One region of the Nocardiopsis rhodophaea genome, then DNA from elsewhere that is predicted to be linked to it. Evidence: riboswitches for the same ligand, from Rfam matches in the RefSeq annotation. Region 1 holds a riboswitch; each other region holds the start of a gene.

Region 1 (6,246 bases):
TGACCGCCGGCCAGAAGCCGATACCGACACTGACGGCCAGCAGCACGAGCACGCCGATGGGCGGTGCCGACTGCCCGATGTTGGCGATGCCCAGCACGATCGGTGTCGACCAGCGCATCTTGTCCCGGCTGACGAGGATTCCCATCGGGATCGCGATGAGCAGGACGATCGCCGTGGAGACCGCGGCGAGCTGGAGGTGCTCGGAGGTGCGGCGGGCGATGTTGTCCAGGTTGAGCGAGCGCAGCTCGGTGTTGTCGAGGTACCCACTGCCGTCGCCGAGCCACGTGTAGAGCAGCGCCCCCGCGGCCAGCAGCAGGATCACGGCGGGCGTCAGGAAGAGCCGCCACCCGCTACCCAGCGGTGAGCTCGCCGTCTCCGCGCGCTCCGAGGTGGGGGCGGCGTCGTCGGGGGCGGGAGCGGCGTTGGGCGGTGCGGTCATGCGACCTCACCCGCCCCGACGGCCGTTTCAGGGGCCGCCTGCTCTTCCTCGTCCTCCGGCTCGGCGGTCAGCGACACCGGGGCCAAGCCCTTGGCCAGCCGCTGGCGGCGCAGCTCCCTCTGCCGCTCGTAGAGCTCGGAGACGTGGCGCTGCACGGCCGCCAGGGTGACGGCGCCGGTGTAGGCGCCGCTCCCGTCGACGATCGGAACGATGTCCTCGGGGCAGTTGAGCAGCGCCTCCATTGCCTCGCGGAGGGTGGCGTCCTCGCGAACGACGGTGCTGAGCCGGTCGTCGTCCGCGCCGATCAGGTCGGCGACGGTGCCCGAGGCGGACGCCAGTTCGGCGGGGCCGGTCCAGCGCAGCGGCCGGTCGAGCTCGTCGAGCACGATGGCCCGGTCGGCCGCGTGCTCGGTGAGCCTGTGCCGGACGTCGGAGACGCCGTCCGCCAACCGCGCCCGCACGACGCTCTCCGACGTGATGCTCGTGACCGGGGTGAGCTTCAGCAGCCGCATCGAGCTCTCGCCGCCGACGAACTGCTCCACATACGAGTTTGCCGGGTTGGTCAGGATCTCCTCGGCCGGCGCGTACTGGACGATCGTGGAGCCGGTGTCCAGGATGGCGATGCGGTCGCCGAGCTTGAGCGCCTCATCCACGTCGTGGGTCACGAAGACGATGGTCTTGGACAGCTCCCGCTGCAACCGGAGCAGCTCGTCCTGCAGGTTCTCCCGGGTGATCGGGTCGAGCGCGCCGAACGGCTCGTCCATCAGCAGCACCGGCGGGTCGGCGGCCAGGGCCCGCGCGACGCCCACGCGCTGCTGCTGCCCGCCCGATAGCTGGCGCGGGTAACGCGTGCGGTACTCCGCCGGGTCCAGCCCCACGAGGTCGAGCAGCTCGTCCACGCGCTTGGTGATGCGCTGCTTGGCCCAGCCGAGCATCATGGGGACCTGCGCGATGTTCTGCGCCACGGTCATGTGCGGGAACAGCCCGGCCTGTTGGATGACGTAGCCGATGTGGCGGCGGAGCTCGTCGGGGCGCTGCGCCTTGGCATCGCTGTCGCCGATCATGATGCGGCCCGTCGTCGGCTCGATCAGCCGGTTGATCATCCGCATCGTCGTGGTCTTGCCGCACCCGGAGGGGCCGAGGAGGACGACGATCTCTCCGGCCGGGATCGTCATGGTCAGGTTCTCGACGGCGGTCTCCGCGGAGGCGCCGAACCGCTTGGTCACCTCGATGAGGCGGATGGGGACACCCCCGGCACGGTCACCGCTCGCGGCGGGGCCGGCCGGCGTGCGCGGGGCGGTGGTGCTCTCAGGCATGGATTCGAATTCCTCGTGAGGTGGTCAACTTGCCGATCAGGACGAAGATGAGGTCGAACAGCAGAGCCAGCACGACGATGCCCAGCGTGCCCGCCAGCGCCATGTTCGGCGCGTTGACCGTGCCGAGGCGGCCCTGGGCGCTGAAGATCAGCTGGCCCAGACCGGGCCCGTTGACGAACGCGGCGATGGCGCCGATCCCCATCGCGAGCTGGGTGGAAACGCGCAACCCGGCCAGGATCGCCGGCCAGGCCAGCGGGAGCTGGACGCGGAACAGGGCCCGGGTGCGGCCCATGCCGATGCCGTGGGCGGCGTCCACCAGCGCCGGGTCGACGCTGTTCAGCCCGGAGATCGTGTTGCGCAGGATGGGCAGCAGCGAGTAGAGCACGATCGCCGTCACCGTGGGCGCAACGCCCAGCCCGAGTGGCGTGATCAGCAACCCGAGCATGGCCAGCGAGGGGATGGTGAAGATGATGCTGGTGGTGCCGGTGGTCAGCGCGGTGGCCGTCTCGTTCCGGAATACCAGCAGGCCGATTCCCACCCCCAGAACGGCCGCGATCAGAATGCACTGCGCGATCAGGCTGGCGTGCTGGGTCGCCTGCATCATGATGGTGTCGGAATGCTGGTCGACGTACGCCAAGAAGTCGGTCACGATGCGCGCCCCTCCCGGGCAGGGGAGCACACGCCTTGAACGGATTCGGTCATGAGCGGCAACCTTGCCGCGTGTAGGCGAAGTACGCGTCCAGGCGAATAAGGTGATCGTTCCGTTGTCGGATCAGAATTGAACCGCAACGCCGCGGTACTTGACTCCGGATTGCGCCGCCGTGTTGCCTGCGCCGCGGGAATAGGCTCTGGCCTGCGCTTTTCCGCCCGAATTCGGCGGTCGGCGGTGCGTCTTTCGGTCCCCGCCCGCCCCTCGTGTCAGGGGCGGGTCACAGGGCGACCGTCGCTGGCTGCCCCTCCGCGGCTGCTGTCCGCGTCCTTACGGCATGGCCGCCAGGGAACGCGCGTAATTAACGTGCTGCATCACCTGCATCATCGTCGACGGGTCGCGGGCCGGGATGAGCGTCGAATGCACGACCCCGTTTCCCTGCACGGTCACCTGAATGCTCCCGGTAATCTTGCGCTCTTTCATGAGGAGAAACAAGAGCCCGAGAAGGCAGAAGACGAAGAACAGGATGGCCAGCACGATCGCGACGGGCGGAATGCTCTCGTGCTGATGGGTCATGTCGGTGACGTTCCAGATGCTGCCCTTGACCGGAAAGCGCCCGGAAGGGGTGATCACCTCGGTGCGGGTCACGGTGATGTCGCCGATCGTGGTGAGCGGAACGCTGGCGCTTTCGCCCCCGGAGACGTCCGAGGGGCCCTGCCACCCTCCTGCCTGCGGTGGCCCGCCGTAGGGGGACACCTCGCCCGGATGCGGCCGCCCGTCCGGCGGGTACGGCGCGCCGCCCGGAAGGTGCTGCCCGAACGGGGCGTCGGGTGGCTGCTGCCCGTAGGGGTCGTTCGGGCCGGGCGAGGGGTAGGGATCGTGTGTCATGCCCGAGATTCTTGCCTACCGGGCGACCGTCCCAAAACCCCGCAGCTCCCGGCGCTGTGGCCGTTCGCGGCCAGGTGCCGCGGTCCGCTGCGGGCGCGCCATCCGCTTCTGCGAGGATGGGCGACGGCGGTGCGCAGGAACCCGGTGCGAATCCGGGGCGGTCCCGCCACTGTGACCAGGGAGTGGACCCGCCACACACGCCACTGCCGCGGCGGCTCGCGGGCGCGAGCGCGGTGGGAAGGCAGCGGGGAGCGGCGATCTGGGAGTCAGGAGACTGCGCGCCGACACGCATCTGTTCGGTCACGGGGCGCGGACCCCGGCGAAGACGAAGGACCACGAGTGGCAACGATCCTGCTGCTGTCCACGGCCGATACCGAGTTGCTGGCGGCACGCGCCGCCGACGCGGGCTACCGGACCGCCAACCCGGCCCGCACCGGCCCCGACGACCTCCCCGCCCTGCTGGACGGCGTTGACGTCGCGGTCGTGCGGCTGCTCGGCGGGCGCGAGGCGTGGCCGCAGGGCCTGGACACCCTCCGGGCGAGCGGTGTTCCGCTCGTCGCGCTCGGCGGCGAGGCGGCCCCCGACGCCGAGCTCATCGCGCTCTCCACGGTGCCCTCCGGCGTCGCCACCGACGCCCACGCCTACCTGCGCGAGGGCGGCATCGGCAACCTCCGCCAGCTGGCCCGCTTCCTCTCCGACACGGTGCTGCTCACCGGAGAGGGCTTCGAGCCGCCGGAACGCATGCCCGACTACGGCGTGCACGGCTCCTACGCCTCCGACCCCCAGCGCCCGACGGTGGCCGTGGTGTTCTACCGCGCGCACGAGCTGTCGGGGAACACCTCCTTCATCGACGTGCTGTGCGAGGCGATCGAGGCCGCCGGGGGCAACGCCCTGCCGGTGTTCTCCGGCTCGCTGCGCGGCCTGACCGCCGAGACCCACCCGGGCCTGTTCGAGCTGCTCGGCCGCGCCGACGCCGTCATCACCACGGTGCTGGCGGCCGGTGGCGCGGTGGCCGCCGACGCCAGCGGGGGCGGCGACGAGGACGCCTGGGACGCCGGGGCGCTGGCCGCGCTCGACGTGCCCATCCTCCAGGGGCTGGTGCTCACCTCCAGCCGCGAGAGCTGGCAGGCCTCCGACGCCGCCCTGACCCCGATGGACGCCGGAATGCAGGTCGCGATCCCGGAGTTCGACGGGCGGCTGATCACCGTCCCGTTCTCGTTCAAGGAGACCGGGGAGGATGGCCAGATCCCGGTCTACGCGGCCGACCCCGAGCGCGCCGCGCGCATCGCCGGGGTCGCCGTGCGCCACGCCCGCCTGCACGCCGTGCCGCCGGAACAGCGCCGCCTGGCCGTGGTGCTGTCGTCCTACCCCACCAAGCACTCCCGGGTGGGCAACGCCGTCGGCCTGGACACCCCGGCCTCGGCGGTGCGGCTGTTCCGCCTCCTGGCCGAGCGCGGCTACGACCTCGGCCCCGACGACACCCTGTGGCGGGTACCCGGTCCGGAGGAGGGCCGCCGCGAGGACGACGGCGACCCGCTGATCCACGCCCTGATCAGCGCCGGGGGGCACGACGTCGAGTGGCTCAGCGAGGAGCAGCTCGCCCGCGCCGACGCCCGCGTCCCGCTGGACGACTACCGCCGCTGGTTCGACGCCCTGCCCGCCGAGCTGACCGCGGGCATCCGGGAGCAGTGGGGCGAGCCGCCGGGCGAGCTCTACGTCGACGACTCCTCCGGCCGCCCCGAGATCGTGCTGGCGTCGCTCCGGTTCGGCAACGTCGTGCTGATGATCCAGCCGCCGCGGGGCTTCGGCGAGAACCCGATCGCGATCTACCACGACCCGGACCTGCCGCCCTCGCACCACTACCTGGCGGCCTACCGCTGGCTGGAGACCGCCCGGGAGGACGGCGGTTTCGGCGCCGACGCCGTCGTTCACCTTGGCAAACACGGCACTCTGGAGTGGCTTCCGGGCAAGGGGTTGGGGCTGGCGGCCGAGGACGCCCCCGACGCGGTGCTCGGTGATCTCCCCTTCGTCTACCCGTTCATCGTCAATGACCCCGGCGAGGGCACGCAGGCCAAGCGCCGCGCGCACGCCACCGTGGTCGACCATCTCGTCCCGCCGATGGCGCGCGCCGACACCTACGGCGACATCGCCAAGCTCGAACAGCTCCTGGACGAGTATGCCCTGGTGAGCGACCTCGACCCGGACAAGGCCCCGGCGCTGCGCGCGCAGATCTGGACGCTCATCAAGGCGGCCGAGCTCCACCACGACCTGCACCAGGACGAGATGCCCGGCGAGGACGACTTCGACGATTTCGTCATGCACGTCGACGGGTACCTGTGCGAGATCAAGGACGTGCAGATCCGCGACGGTCTGCACATCCTCGGCGCCGCGCCGGAGGGGGAGGCGCGCGTCAACCTCGTGCTGGCCGTGCTGCGCGCCTCGCAGGTCTGGGCGGGGCAGGTGGGCGCGCTGCCCGGCCTGCGGGCGGCCCTGGCGGAGGCCTTCGGGCTGGAGGAGAAGACCCTGCTGGCCGAGCCGGGGGCGCGGGCCGAGGTCCCCGCCGCCCTGACCGACCTGGTGGAGGGGCCGTCGCGCCGCGCCTCCGACGCGCTCGACCTGATCGACACGCTGGCCCGGCGCATGGTCGAGGCCATGGAAGAGCGCGGGTGGCGGGGCGACGAGGCCGGGTGCGGCGACGCGAGCGAGGCATCCGCGTGCGCGAAGCAGGTCGTCGCAGACGTTCTGGGCCGCCCGCTGCCCGACGCCGAGCGCGTGCTCACTTTCGCCGCCGAGGAGGTGGTGCCGCGTCTGGCCGCGACCAGCGACGAGATCGACGCCGTCCTGCACGCGCTCGACGGCGGCCACATCCCGGCCGGGCCCTCCGGTTCGCCGACCCGCGGGCTGGTCAACGTGCTGCCCACCGGCCGCAACTTCTACTCGGTGGACCCCAAGGC
Region 2 (6,246 bases), on a different contig from region 1:
CCGAACTCGACGGCGCGGGCGGCGTCCTGCCCGTCGGCTTGGACACCGTAGGGAAGGCGCATCGCAATGTACTCGGCGCTGCCTCCGCCCGCGCGCACCCGGTCCACGGCCAGTCGGCAGAGCCGACCTGTGGTGAGGGAGTCCACTCCGCCGCTGATGCCCAGGACGAGGGCGGTGCACCCGGTTGCGGTGAGGCGGTCGGCGAGGAAGCCGACCCGGCGATCGATCTCCCCGTGGGCGTCGAACGTCTCCGCCACCTCCAGCTCCTGGATGATGGCGCGGCGGGCGTCGTGCAGGTCGGACACGTGCGTGTTGGTCATGAGGGGTCGTCCCATTCCGTAGGCGAGCGTCGTCGGATTATTCCGAACGCCCTTCCCGCACAAGGAACGCGGGGTCGACCCTGAGAAGCTCGCCGAGATCAACGGAGGAGGGGGAGGGGACTGATCAGCTCACTCGGGCCGCGAAACCCTCGTAGTCGACGATGAGGCCGTGCCGGTCGACGGTCAGCTCGTAGCTGATGTTGCCGGGGTCGCCGTAGACGTAGCGCCCGCGGCCTTCGGACGACTGGTGCCGGGTGTAGCGCTGGGTCGTCCGGTGCACGCGCAGGTCGGGGATGTCGATCCACGCGACGGGGATCTCGCGCGATTCCCCCGGACTCAGCCCCAGGCGGCGGATGGGCAGCGTGTTGGTCAGTGGGGTGGACGCGACATCTACGTCGACGCACCCGTCGAGGTCGGGGGCTGGTTTGCCGTCGCGCGTCCAGTGGGCGCCCTTTGACGCGAGTTCGAGGGTGCGCACGCCGTCCGGAGAGAGGATCTCGACCCGGGCGCCCCGGGTCGCCCACGCCAGATCGGCCCACACGGTGAAACGGCAGGAATAGCGGGCGCCCCGGTCGACGACAACCTCCGTCGCCTCCAACCGGAAGCCGTCCGTTTCCGCGATGAGTGTGCCTAGGCCCAGTCCTTCGACGACATCGAGCCGAGACCACACAGCGGGGTGATCGTTACTGGCGGACATGACACCGTTCTACCTGTACGACCCGATTACACAACAGCGTGCCCCCATCACCGGTACGTCACAACAGCGATGACAGGGCCCACCGGCAGCGGGTGCCGGTGGGCCCTGTCGTTCACGGTTGGCTGAGCTGGGCCATGGGCTCAGACGGTGGCCTTGGCTTCACCGTCCACGCGGTCGAAGTCCTCCTCCATCTGCTGGCTGGCCCGTCCCAGCGGGTTGATGAGGGCGATCGCGAGGAGGCTGGCGATCACGGCCGGGACCATCGCGTACAGGCCGGTCTCCAGGACCCGGGCGTCGAGCTCGGTCCAGATGACCGCCATCGCGCCACCGGCGACCATCCCGGCGAGCGCCCCCGCGCGGTTCATCTTGCGCCAGTACAGGGAGAGCAGAATCACAGGGCCGAATCCGGCGCCGAACCCGGCCCAGGCGTAGCCGACCAGCTCCATGATCGTCTGGTTGCCCGAAAGAGCGATGGCCGCGGCGGCCACGGCCACGCCCACGACCGCGGCGCGGCTGATCCACACCAGCTTCATGGGGGAGGCCTCGCGGTTGACGAACGCCCGGTAGCCGTCCTCGGTGATCGCGGAGGAGGCGACCAGGAGCTGGGAGTCGGCCGTGCTCATGACCGCGGCCAGGATGGCGGCGAGCAGCAGTCCGGCCACCCACGGGTTCATCAGGGTGCTGATGAGCGTGGGGAAGACCTGCTCGGCGTCCTCCAGCGGGGAGTCGAAGAAGACGACGCCGGTGAAGCCGACGAGCAGCGCCAGGGCCATGGCGGTGACCGCCCAGCCGACGCTGATGACGGCGGCCTGCGGGACGGCCTTGGCCGAGCGGATGCCCATGAAGCGGGCGAGGATGTGCGGCTGGCCGAGGTAGCCGATACCCCAGGCGAGGCCGGAGACGACGGCGATGGGGGCCAGGGCGTCGCCGATCTTCCAGTCGCCCTCGGCTGAGACACCGCCGAGGATGTCGGAGAACGCGACCTCGTGGCCGGCGGACGGGTCGGTCGTGACGATGACGATGGCCACGATCGGCACGATGAGCAGCGCGAGCCACATCATCACGGCCTGGATGACGTCGGTGTAGCTGACCGCGAGGAACCCGCCGAGGAAGGTGTAGAGGACGACGATCGAGACGCCGACGATGATGGCGACGCTCGACGGCATGTCGAAGACCTGCTCGAACAGGTTGCCCATGGCGACGAGGCCGGAGGCGACGTAGAAGAGGTAGAAGAGCAGGATCAGGATGGCCGAGGCACCGCGCAGGACACCGCTGTGGTCACCGAACCGGTTCTCCAGGTAGGAGGAGAGGGTCAGCGAGTCGGAATCCCCGCCGTTGCGCGCGTCGGTGACGCGCTCGGTGTAGACGCGCAGCCGGCCGGCGATGAGGTACCAGCTGGCCGCGAAGCCGATGGCGAGGCCTACGGCGATCCATGCCTCCCCGAGGCCGGAGAGGTAGATCGCACCGGGGAGCCCCAGCAGCAGCCACGCGCTGAAGTCACTGGCGTTCGCGCTCAGGCCCGCTACCCAGCTGTTCAGCTGGCGGCCGCCGAGGACGAAGTCGGACAGGGACGTCGTCCGCTTGTAAACCCAGAGACCGATCGCGACCATCGCCACGAAGTACATGGCGAAGGTGGCGGTCGAGGCCACCATCGAACTGCTCACTCGGCTCCCCTCTTTTCTCTGATCGTCGGGATCACGGCAATTGACCGAATCCTGGCGCGCGAGTGAAAGGTGTGGCAATGACCGATATGGAGTTGGTCACTACTTCGAGACCTGGCCGATGCGTTCGTCGTCCATGATTGTCGAACCGGCCATGCGCCCCCCTTACACCTTGTCTGATCGGACATTTACCGTAATGAAGGGTACATATAGGCAGGTCGGGCGCTTTGCCTTTCCATGACCCTCCGCCCCCCGGTGTCCAAGATCACGGTCGGGACACCACTTCGCCCCGAACGCGTAAGTGCAGCTCCCGGGCCCTACGATCACCAGTGGCGACGGAAACCAGGAAGCCGGTGCGAGTCCGGCACGGTCCCGCCACTGTGACCGGGGATGTCGATCCCACGCATGGCCACGGCGCGCAGGCGCTGGAAGGCCGGGTGACGCGATGATCCGGGAGTCAGGAGACTGGGCCGTCGCGACATCGTCGACCAGGGGCGCGGACCCCCGGGACGAGCGGGCGCACCACCCTGGTTGCAGGGGCGCCCGCGCATCCCGCCGCGCCCGGACCCGCGAGAGGACCGGACGTGCCCAAGCTCCCCCACCCCTTCACCGCCTCCTTCCCCGTCTTCCCGCCCTTCGCCCGGCACCTGTCGGCCCGGGGCACAGCATCGACGTCGTCGGCGACAGCCGCGGCAGCGGCCGCTTCAGCCCTGGTCGTCGCGCTCACCGGCTGCGGGAGCGGGGCGTCGGACGCCACGGACGACCCCACCACGGCCTCCCCGGAGGGCTTCCCCGTCACCATCGCCAACTGCGGCACCGATGTCGCCATCGACGCGCCGCCGGAGCGCGTGGTGACCATGAACCAGCACGCCACCGAGGTGATGCTCGCGCTCGGCTTGGAGGACCGGCTCGTAGGCACGGCGTATCTGGACGACGCGGTGCTGCCGGAATTCCAGGAGGCCTACGACGCGGTCCCGGTCCTGGCCGAGGAGTACCCGTCGTTCGAACAGGTGCTGGCGGCCGACCCGGACTTCGTGTACGCGGGGTTCGGGAGCAGCGCCTTCGATGACGCCGAGGGGCGGGGCCGGGAGGCGCTGGCCGATGCCGGGATCGCGACCTACGAGAACATCGAGCAGTGCACGGACCACGTCACCATGGAGACCGTCTCCACCGAGATCGACAACGTCGCGTCGATCTTCGGCGTCGAGGACCGCGCAGACGAGGTCAACGACGACATCACGTCGCGGGTGGACGAAGCACACGAACGGCTGTCGGACGTGGATCCGGTGGACGTGGTCGTCGTCGACTCCATCGACTCGACCGTCTTCACCGCGGGCGGCAACGGCATCGGCAACGAGATCATCAAGCGCGCCGGAGGCCGCAACGTCTTCGACGACGTCGACAAGGTGTTCGCCGACGTCTCCGTCGAACAGGTCGCCGAGCGCTCCCCCGACGCGATCCTCATCTACGACTACGGCGCGACCCCGGTGGAGGAGAAGAAGCGGGCGCTGCTGGACAACCCCACCCTCGCCGAAGTCCCGGCGATCAAGGAGGAGCGGTTCGCGGTACTCCCGCTGTCCTCGGCGGTGGTCGGGGTCCGCGCGGGCGACGCCGTCTACGACGTCGCCCAGCAGCTGCACCCGGACGCGTTCTGAGCGGCGCCATGCGACACCACCCGCGGTCCGCCGCCCACGCCACAGTGGAGTCCACCCGCGACCACCCGACCGCTGAGAACCATCACGGCGGCCCCCAGCGGGACGGCCAGCGGCAGACACCTCGGAAGCGGCGCATCCCGCGCCGCCTCCCCGTGTCCGTCGTGGTGCCGGTCCTACTCGCCGCACTGCCGCTGGCTGTGACGTTCGGCGTCGTCGCCGGCTCGGTGGGAATCTCCGTCACCGACACCTGGCGCATCCTGGCCCACCAGATCGTCCCCGGCGCCATCGACCCGACCTGGTCGGTGGCCCACGAGCGGATCGTGCTGACGGCCCGGCTTCCGCGGGTCCTGCTGGCCGCTGTGGTCGGGGCCGGACTCGCGGTGGTGGGCGCGGTACTGCAGACGCTGGTGCGCAACCCCCTGGCTGACCCGCTCCTGCTGGGGGTGTCCTCGGGCGCGACCTTCGGCGCGGTGCTCGTGACGGTCGCGGGCATCACCGTGGCCGGTGCGTACTCGGTTCCGCTGGCGGCCTTCCTCGGGGCCCTGGCCGCACTGGTGGCCGTCTACTCCGTGGCGCGGACGAGCGGCAGGATGACCAGCACCCGCCTCATCCTGTCCGGTGTCGTGGTCGGCCAGGTGCTGCAGGCCGCCGCGAACCTGATCATCATGCTGTCGGGCCAGCCCCACGCCGCCAAGCAGGTCATGCGCTGGACCCTTGGCGGGCTGGGCGGCAGCACGTGGGACATGCTCCCGCTGCCAGCTGTCACGGTGCTCATCGTCCTGCTCCTGATCGCCACCCAGACCAGCGCGCTCAACGTCTTCCAGCTCGGCGACGACATGGCGACGGGCATCGGACTGCACGCCGACCGGTTCCGTGTGCTGATGTTCGTACTGATCTCCCTGGCCATCGGCGTCATGGTCGCGGTGAGCGGCCCGATCGGCTTCGTCGGCCTGATGATGCCGCACATCGGCCGGCTTCTCGTGGGCTCCGACCACCGCCGCCTCCTCCCGGTGGCCACCCTCCTCGGCGCGGTCTTCCTCATCCTCGCCGACCTCGCCGCGCGCACCCTGGCGTCCCCCGAGGAGATCCCCGTCGGCATCCTCACGGCCCTGTGCGGGGCGCCGTTCTTCCTTTGGCTGATGCGGCGGGATGCTCGAAAGGCCTAGATGGGGGGGCAGGAGACGCCTCTGGCCATAAGAACTACAACTTTTAGCGGTTCCGCACCGCACACCCGGCTCTCTAGTCTCGTCCACCGTCATGTCCGACATTGCCCACCTCGCGCACCCTGCGTGATGGCGGCAATCCCCACCGGAAGGCATGCTGTGGACATCATCAGACGAACCGGCAGGCGCTCCGGCACCGCCCTCGGGAGCGTGCTCGGTCTGATCGCGATGGGCGGCGTCCTCGCTTGGGCGCCGCCCGCCGCTGCCGATACGGTCGCCCCCGAGCTGCGAAGCTTCTATGAGCAGAAGGTCTCTTGGAAGCCCTGCGCAGACGGGGGCGCCGAGGGGCTCGAATGTGCCTCGATCACGGTCCCCATGGATTACACCGCGCCCAAGGGCGGAAAGCTCAGGATCGCGGTCTCCCGGCTCAAGGCGCGCGACCGGGACCATCGGCGCGGCATCCTGATCCTCAACCCCGGCGGCCCCGGAGGGCCGGGGCTGGGGATGCCCGGGTTCGTGGGCGACCAGCGGATCGGGGAGGTCTACGATCTCATTGGCTTCGATCCGCGCGGGGTCGGGGCGTCCACCAACCTCAGCTGCTCGATACCGGACCCCGCCGAATACGACCTGCCCTCCCGCCCCACCGACGCCGAGCTGCACAACTTCACCGAGGCGGCGCGCCGCACGGAAGAGGGATGCGACCGGATGGCCGGGTCGCTGCGGCCGCACGTCACCACCGCCAACACCGCG
Region 3 (6,246 bases), on a different contig from region 1:
GCCGCTGATTTGGGCATGGTGATACCGTTCGCCGCTGTCCCGGGTGAACACGTACCCGGTTTCCTTCCAGGCGGGTCCGGCCGCCAGCCGCCGGGCGTTCTGCTGGCTGCGGCGGGCACGCAGCACCGCCACCGCGTCTTCGGTCAGTGCGATGGTGCGGTCACTGGAGTCGATCTTCGTGGGCTTCGCTTCCGTGGCCCACCCCATCTGGATGAACTGATGGGCGATGTTCGCCGTGGCGGCCTTGAGGTCCACATGGTCAGCACATCGCGCTTCTGTCTACACGTTCGTCCCAGTGGCCGTCGGCCCAGGTCTTGTCCACGGTCAACGTTGTCCTAACTGGTGATCACCTACGGCATCCTGGCGCAGCTTGAGTGGCTGTTGGGTCCGCTGGTTGATACCGCGCCGGGCCTAGCGTCGGTGTGCTCCCGGTGTGCTCGGCAGTTCTGGAACGGGGCCGGACGGGGCGGGAGTTGATGGCATCCGACCGGCTGCACGCCTCCGCACACGCCCCTGGGTTCCGCATCCGGGTGGAAAACCCGTTAGTCTTAGCACGCATGGTGTGGCACCGTACCCACGACGGAAGCACGCATCGGGGCCCTTAGCTCAATTGGCAGAGCAGCGGACTTTTAATCCGCGGGTTCAGGGTTCGATCCCCTGGGGGCCCACAGCTTCAGCCCCAGGTCGCTAGCCCCCCGTCAACGGCCTGGGGTTTCTTCGTGTATGCGGCCCCGTCACGGCCCCGGTCCGGGGCACGCGTCTCAGCCGTGTCCGTGCGGGCCGAAGCGCTCACGGACCGCAACCGCCGACGCGGGACGGCCGCGACCGACGAGCGGGCGCCCGGCACCCGCGGCGAGGACGGCGACGAAGGCCGCAAAGTCCGGTCTCAGCGTACGGCGAAGAACGTGGCCGAACGGACGCCAGGACCGGTGCAGCCAGCTGGCGCCGTCAACGGCCGAGCCGCCCTCGTTCGCGCGGACCGCAACTGGAAGGCCCAGACCAACTCGGAATTCGCCGGCACCGCCCGCGTGGTGGGGGTGGCAGTGCACTACGACGATGAGCGGCAGGGGGCGACGCCGGTCCCGCCAGCGCGCCAGGCGGCCAACAGATCGGCGCTCGTGACCCGCGGGTTCGGCGTCCACACGGAGCGTCGTCCGCCAATCCCTCCGCGGCAGGGGAAGTGAGGTCTGATCTTCCAGTTCGGGAGGGGTTTGGTTAGCCTTGATCCGTCGGCCGACCGCGACGGGATCCAGGAAGCCGGTGTGAATCCGGCACGGTCCCGCCACTGTGACCGGGGAGGGAACCCCACGTGCGACCACGGCTGATGGGCCGGAAGGTCGGGGGGAGCGATGATCCGGGAGTCAGGAGACTGGCCTGTCGCGGACACGATCCACGGGGCGCGGACCCCAGGAGGCGTGCATGGGAGCTGTCGTGCTTGCGGCAGGCCCGTTCGGGTGTGGCGTGTGGTGCTCATGGTCCAATCGACCGCCTTCTGGTCGATCGGTCGTGCTGAGGGCGCTCCGCTGTCCCGGGTGCAGGTTCTTCTGTGGCCTGCGTCCAGGACACGAGAGGAACCCGGATGCTCCATCGCGCCGCTCCGCCGAGCATCGTCCCCCACGGGCGAACCCGTGTTGCCGACCCCCCAACCCCGGACGTCCCGCGCCGCACACTGCTGGGCGGGGCGCTCGCCGCTGCCGCGCTGCCGCTGCTCGCCACCGGGTGTGGTCGGGCCGGGCCCGAAGGCAAAGAGGGAAGCCGCACGGTCACCGACCTCGCGGGAGATAAGGTCACGCTCTCCGGGCCAGTGCGCCGGGTGGTGACGATTCCGCTGCCCGCCGCCTCCATGGTGGTGGCGGTGAACGGCGGGCCGGAGGTGCTGGTCGGCATGAACGCCGCCTCGCGCACCGCCATCGAGGACAGCTACCTCGGCGAGGTCTACCCCGAGCTGCTCGACGTCTCCACCGACGTGGCGGGAGCCGAGTTCGCGCCGAACGTTGAGAGTGTTTTGGCCCTGGAGCCGGATGCGGTGATCCAGTGGGGCGACCGCGGCGCCGACCTCGTCGATCCGCTGCGCGACACCGGCCTCCCCGTCGCCCAGCTCACCTACGGCACACAGGAGGACCTGGAAGGCGCCATCACCCTCTACGGCGAGCTGCTCGACAAGCAGGACCGGGCCGAGACGATGGTCGGTCGGATGCACGAGCGGTTGGAACGCTTGCGGGCCGAGCTTCCCGCATCCGACGACGACCGGCCGTCCGTCCTGTATCTGCGGGGAGCCGAGGACAGCTTGGAGGTCGGCGCCGGAGCCTCCTACAACCACTTCGTCATCGACCTCGCCGGAGGCCGCAACCCCGCCGCCGGTCTCGACAACGAGCGGGCCACGATCGACGTCGAACAGCTCCTGGAGTGGGACCCGGACATCATCCTCATCGGCAACTTCGGCCCGGCCACGCCGAAGACCATGTACGACGACCCCAAACTGGCGGGCCTGAGCGCCGTGCGCGACCGCCGCGTCTACAAGGTGCCCCTGGGCGGCTACCGGTGGGACCCACCCAGCCAGGAATCCCCCCTCATGTGGCGGTGGGTTGCCGGTCTGGTGCACGAGACCGGGGCACCAGGCCTGCGTAAGGACGTCGTCGAGACCTACGGGTTCCTCTACGGCGGCGAGCCCTCCGACGCCCAGCTGGACACCATCCTCAACGTCGTGCCCAACTCGGCCTCCCGCGGTTATGACGCGTTCGGCAGCTGAGGCGGTGGTCGACGCCGCAGACCAGGCCGACGCGCTCCACGACGCCGAAACGGCGGCCGCTCCCCGACATCGCGGGACGGTGCTGGGACTGGTGGCCGTCGTCCTGGTCGTCGGCGTCCTGGCCCTCGGCTTCGGCCGCTACTCCGTCAGCGCCGATCACGTCCTCCAGATCCTCCTCGGCCAGTTCCTCCCGATCGACCGCACCTGGTCGGACACCGAGGCCGCCGCCGTGCTCAACGTGCGTCTGCCCCGGGTCCTGCTGAGCATGCTCGTCGGCGCGGGCCTCGCCGTGTGCGGCGCGGTCCTCCAGGCCGTCTTCGGCAACCCGATCGTCAGCCCGCAGATCCTCGGCGTCTCCTCGGGCGCGTCGTTCGGCGGCGCTCTCGCGATCGTGCTCGGGCTGGGCTCGGCCGCGCTCGTCCTGGGCGCGTTCACGTTCGGGCTGGCCGCGCTCGTCGCCGTCTTCGTGGTCAGCAGGGCCCGGGGGCCGGCCCCGCCCCTGACGATCGTGCTCTCCGGCATCGTGGTCGGGGCGTTCTTCTCCGCCCTGGTGTCGCTGCTCACTTACCTCGCCGACCCCTACACCGACCTGCCGTCCATCGTGTTCTGGCTGCTCGGCAGCCTCGCAACCGCCAGCTACGCCAAGGTCGCCGTGGTGGGTGTCCCGGCCGTTGCGGGCGGGGCGCTGTTCCTGGCGCTGCGCTGGCGCATCAACGTGCTCTCCCTGGGAGACGAGGACGCCACGATCCTCGGCCTGCGGCCGGGACGGCTGCGCTGGCTGCTGCTCGCGGCCGTGGCGGCCGTCGTGGCCGGAGCGGTCGCGGTCAGCGGGGTCATCGGCTGGGTGGGACTGGTCGTTCCGCACCTCGCCCGGCTGCTGGTGGGGTCCGACCATCGGGCCGTCATCCCTGTGTCCGTCCTGCTCGGCGCGGCCTACCTCACCGTTATCGACACCGTGACGCGCAACCTCGGTGTCGCCGAGATCCCGCTCGGCGTGCTGACCGCGCTCATCGGCGCCCCCGTTTTCCTGGTTCTCCTGCACAGCAGCCGCCGAAGGATGTGGGCCCATGCTTGACCTCGACGGATTGGGGTTCGCCTACGAACTGCCCCATTGGCTGTTCCGCGACGTCTCGCGCCGCGTCACCGAGGGCGAGGTGCTAACCGTGCTTGGTCCGAACGGCCGCGGCAAGACCACACTGCTCCGCTGTCTCGTCGGGCTCGCACACCCCACCGAGGGGACGGTGCGGGCCGGCGGCGACATCGGCTTCGTCCCCCAACAGCACCACTCCACCTTCGCCTACCGGGCGCTGGACATGGTGCTCATGGGCCGCACCCGACACCTCGCACCGCTCGCGTCCCCCGGCCGACGCGACCGACGCCTTGCGCTGGCCGCGATGGAGCGTGTCGGCATCGGGCATTTGGCCGATCGCGACTACCCCACGCTCAGCGGTGGCGAGCGCCAGCTCGTACTGCTCGCCCGCGCCATCGTGGGCGAAGGCCGGGTTCTAGTGCTGGATGAGCCCGCATCCGCGCTCGACCTGCGCAACCAGGGCCGCGTGCTGCACCTGCTGCGCGGCCTGGCCGATGAGGGGCGGGCGGTCGTCATGACCACCCACCACCCGGACCACGCCCTGGAGGTCGCCGATACCGCGATGCTCATGTTCGGCGGCAGTGACGTGCGGGTCGGCTCCGCCTCCCGGCTGCTGACCGAGGACACCGTCGGCGACCTCTACGGCGTCCGCGCCCACAGCCTCGTCCTTGACGCAGGAGACGTCTCCCGTCGCGTGCTCGTCACCCGGTTCGACCAGGAGGTCCACCCGTGACCGCTCCCGCCCCCGCGCCCACGCTCGCCTGCACCATCCGGCCGTGGGCGCAATTCCCGCTCGACCGCGCGCTGCGCGGCATCCGGACCGCCGGGTACACCGCGGTCGCCCTCCCGGTACACGGCGTCCCCGCCGTGATCACCCCCGACACCCCGCCCGAGCGTGCCGCGCGCGTGGGATCCGAGATCGCCGAGCACGGACTCGATCTCATCCTGCTCAGCCACGCCGCCGACCTGGACCGCGGCGATGCGGTGGCCCTCCGCTCGCTGCGCCGTCAGATCGACCACTGCACCCGGCTGGGGGTGCGGCTCCTGGTCGACATGGGGTGCCCCGAGCCCGCGAACAACGCGCGCTACGTGCGGCTGATGGTGGCCGCCGCCCCGTACGCCGCCGCTCACGGCGTCACGATCGCGGTCAAGCCGCACGGCGGGCTGACCCGCACCGCCGCCGACACCCTCGCGCTCATCGAGCGCGTCGGGCACCCGGCCTTCAAAGCGTGCTGGGACCCGGGCAACGTCCTGCACTACGGGGGTGGATCCCCCACGGAGGGCCTGGCCGAACTCGCCCCGCATGTCGTCGCCGTCGGGGCCCGCGACCATCCGGTGCGCCGCGGCAACCGAAACGGATCCGCCAATGGCGGGATGCCGCCGGCGATCACGCCGGGCGACGGCAGGGTCGACTTCGTCGCGCTCTACCGAACCCTGCACGAGCACGGCCACTTCACCGGTCCGAGCGCGGTGGAGAGCGTGACCAAGCTCGGCACCGTCGAGCAGCTCGACTCCGAGGCGGAGCGGGCCCGCGCCAACCTGATCGATGCCCTCGCGGGACGGGGACCCACCCGCTTCCGCCCGCAGAGCGCGACCGCCTCGCGGGTGCGCCGCTCCTGCTCGCTGGTGGCGCGTGCGGCCGCGGAGGATCCGATCGGCACCGCGCGGTACTTCGACCGCTTCCTCATGCTCGAACTGCCGCCACCCTGGCCGGAGGGAATGGGCACACCGGTGTGGGAGACGCCCCGCGTACCCGCGCCCCTGCGAACCGCACTGCGAGCGGCCACGCGCGGGACCGAGGAACGCGGGCTGACCATGAAGACTTTCGCCGCGGCGCCCGACCCGCGGTACTCAACGCCAGGGTCGATGCGGGTACTCCGCTTCGACCGGGAGCCGGGCCCCGCCGCGGGACTATCCCGGATGGAGCACCACGTTCCCGTGGAACGTGCCGCAGAGTTCATCGAGGCGCTCTTCTCCGACGACGCGGCCGCCCTCGCCCCCTTCTCCCCCTACCGAGCGACGGGTGACCACCGCGACCTGGTCGTATGCACCCACGCGTCCGTTGATGGCTGCTGCGGCACCTACGGCTACCCCCTCTACCGGGCATTGCGCGACGCGCACGGCAGCACCGGAGACCTACGGGTCTGGCGGGTCAGCAGCTTCGGCGGGCACCGGTTCGCCCCCACCCTCGTCGACTTCCCCGAAGGCCGCGTCTGGGGCAACCTCACTCCGGAGCGCATGGGACAGCTGGTGCACCGCACGGGCGACCCCACCGACCTGCTGGACCTCTACCGCGGCTGGGGCTGCCTGAAGCACCCCTGGGAACAGGCCGTCGAGCGGGAGTTGCTGCGGACCCTTGGCTGGGAGTGGATCGGCCAGCGGTTGGAGCTGGAGTCCGCGCTCGGGT

The links. Region 1 has a riboswitch for cobalamin ahead of cobN (cobaltochelatase subunit CobN). Riboswitches for the same ligand answer to the same signal wherever they lie in the genome.
Region 2: it holds a riboswitch for cobalamin, as region 1 does, so the genes downstream of both, ABD259_RS00550 (ABC transporter substrate-binding protein) here and cobN (cobaltochelatase subunit CobN) in region 1, are expected to answer to the same signal.
Region 3: it holds a riboswitch for cobalamin, as region 1 does, so the genes downstream of both, ABD259_RS00340 (ABC transporter substrate-binding protein) here and cobN (cobaltochelatase subunit CobN) in region 1, are expected to answer to the same signal.

The regions. Positions count from the first base shown of each region.
Region 1 is NZ_BAAAPC010000018.1:92,209-98,454, reverse strand. It holds gene ABD259_RS19500 (ABC transporter permease) at 1-439, opposite strand, end outside; gene ABD259_RS19495 (ABC transporter ATP-binding protein) at 436-1,755, opposite strand; gene ABD259_RS19490 (ABC transporter permease) at 1,748-2,404, opposite strand; gene ABD259_RS19485 (hypothetical protein) at 2,735-3,292, opposite strand; cobalamin riboswitch at 3,427-3,569, shown strand; gene cobN (cobaltochelatase subunit CobN) at 3,632-6,246, shown strand, end outside.
Region 2 is NZ_BAAAPC010000001.1:114,257-120,502, forward strand. It holds gene nadE (ammonia-dependent NAD(+) synthetase) at 1-320, opposite strand, end outside; gene ABD259_RS00540 (putative glycolipid-binding domain-containing protein) at 445-1,017, opposite strand; gene putP (sodium/proline symporter PutP) at 1,158-2,669, opposite strand; cobalamin riboswitch at 2,975-3,166, shown strand; gene ABD259_RS00550 (ABC transporter substrate-binding protein) at 3,263-4,333, shown strand; gene ABD259_RS00555 (FecCD family ABC transporter permease) at 4,342-5,499, shown strand; gene ABD259_RS00560 (alpha/beta hydrolase) at 5,656-6,246, shown strand, end outside.
Region 3 is NZ_BAAAPC010000001.1:65,930-72,175, forward strand. It holds gene ABD259_RS00325 (hypothetical protein) at 1-255, opposite strand, end outside; tRNA gene ABD259_RS00330 (tRNA-Lys) at 596-668, shown strand; gene ABD259_RS00335 (hypothetical protein) at 768-1,184, shown strand; cobalamin riboswitch at 1,191-1,392, shown strand; gene ABD259_RS00340 (ABC transporter substrate-binding protein) at 1,580-2,749, shown strand; gene ABD259_RS00345 (FecCD family ABC transporter permease) at 2,730-3,824, shown strand; gene ABD259_RS00350 (ABC transporter ATP-binding protein) at 3,817-4,572, shown strand; gene ABD259_RS00355 (TIM barrel protein) at 4,569-6,246, shown strand, end outside.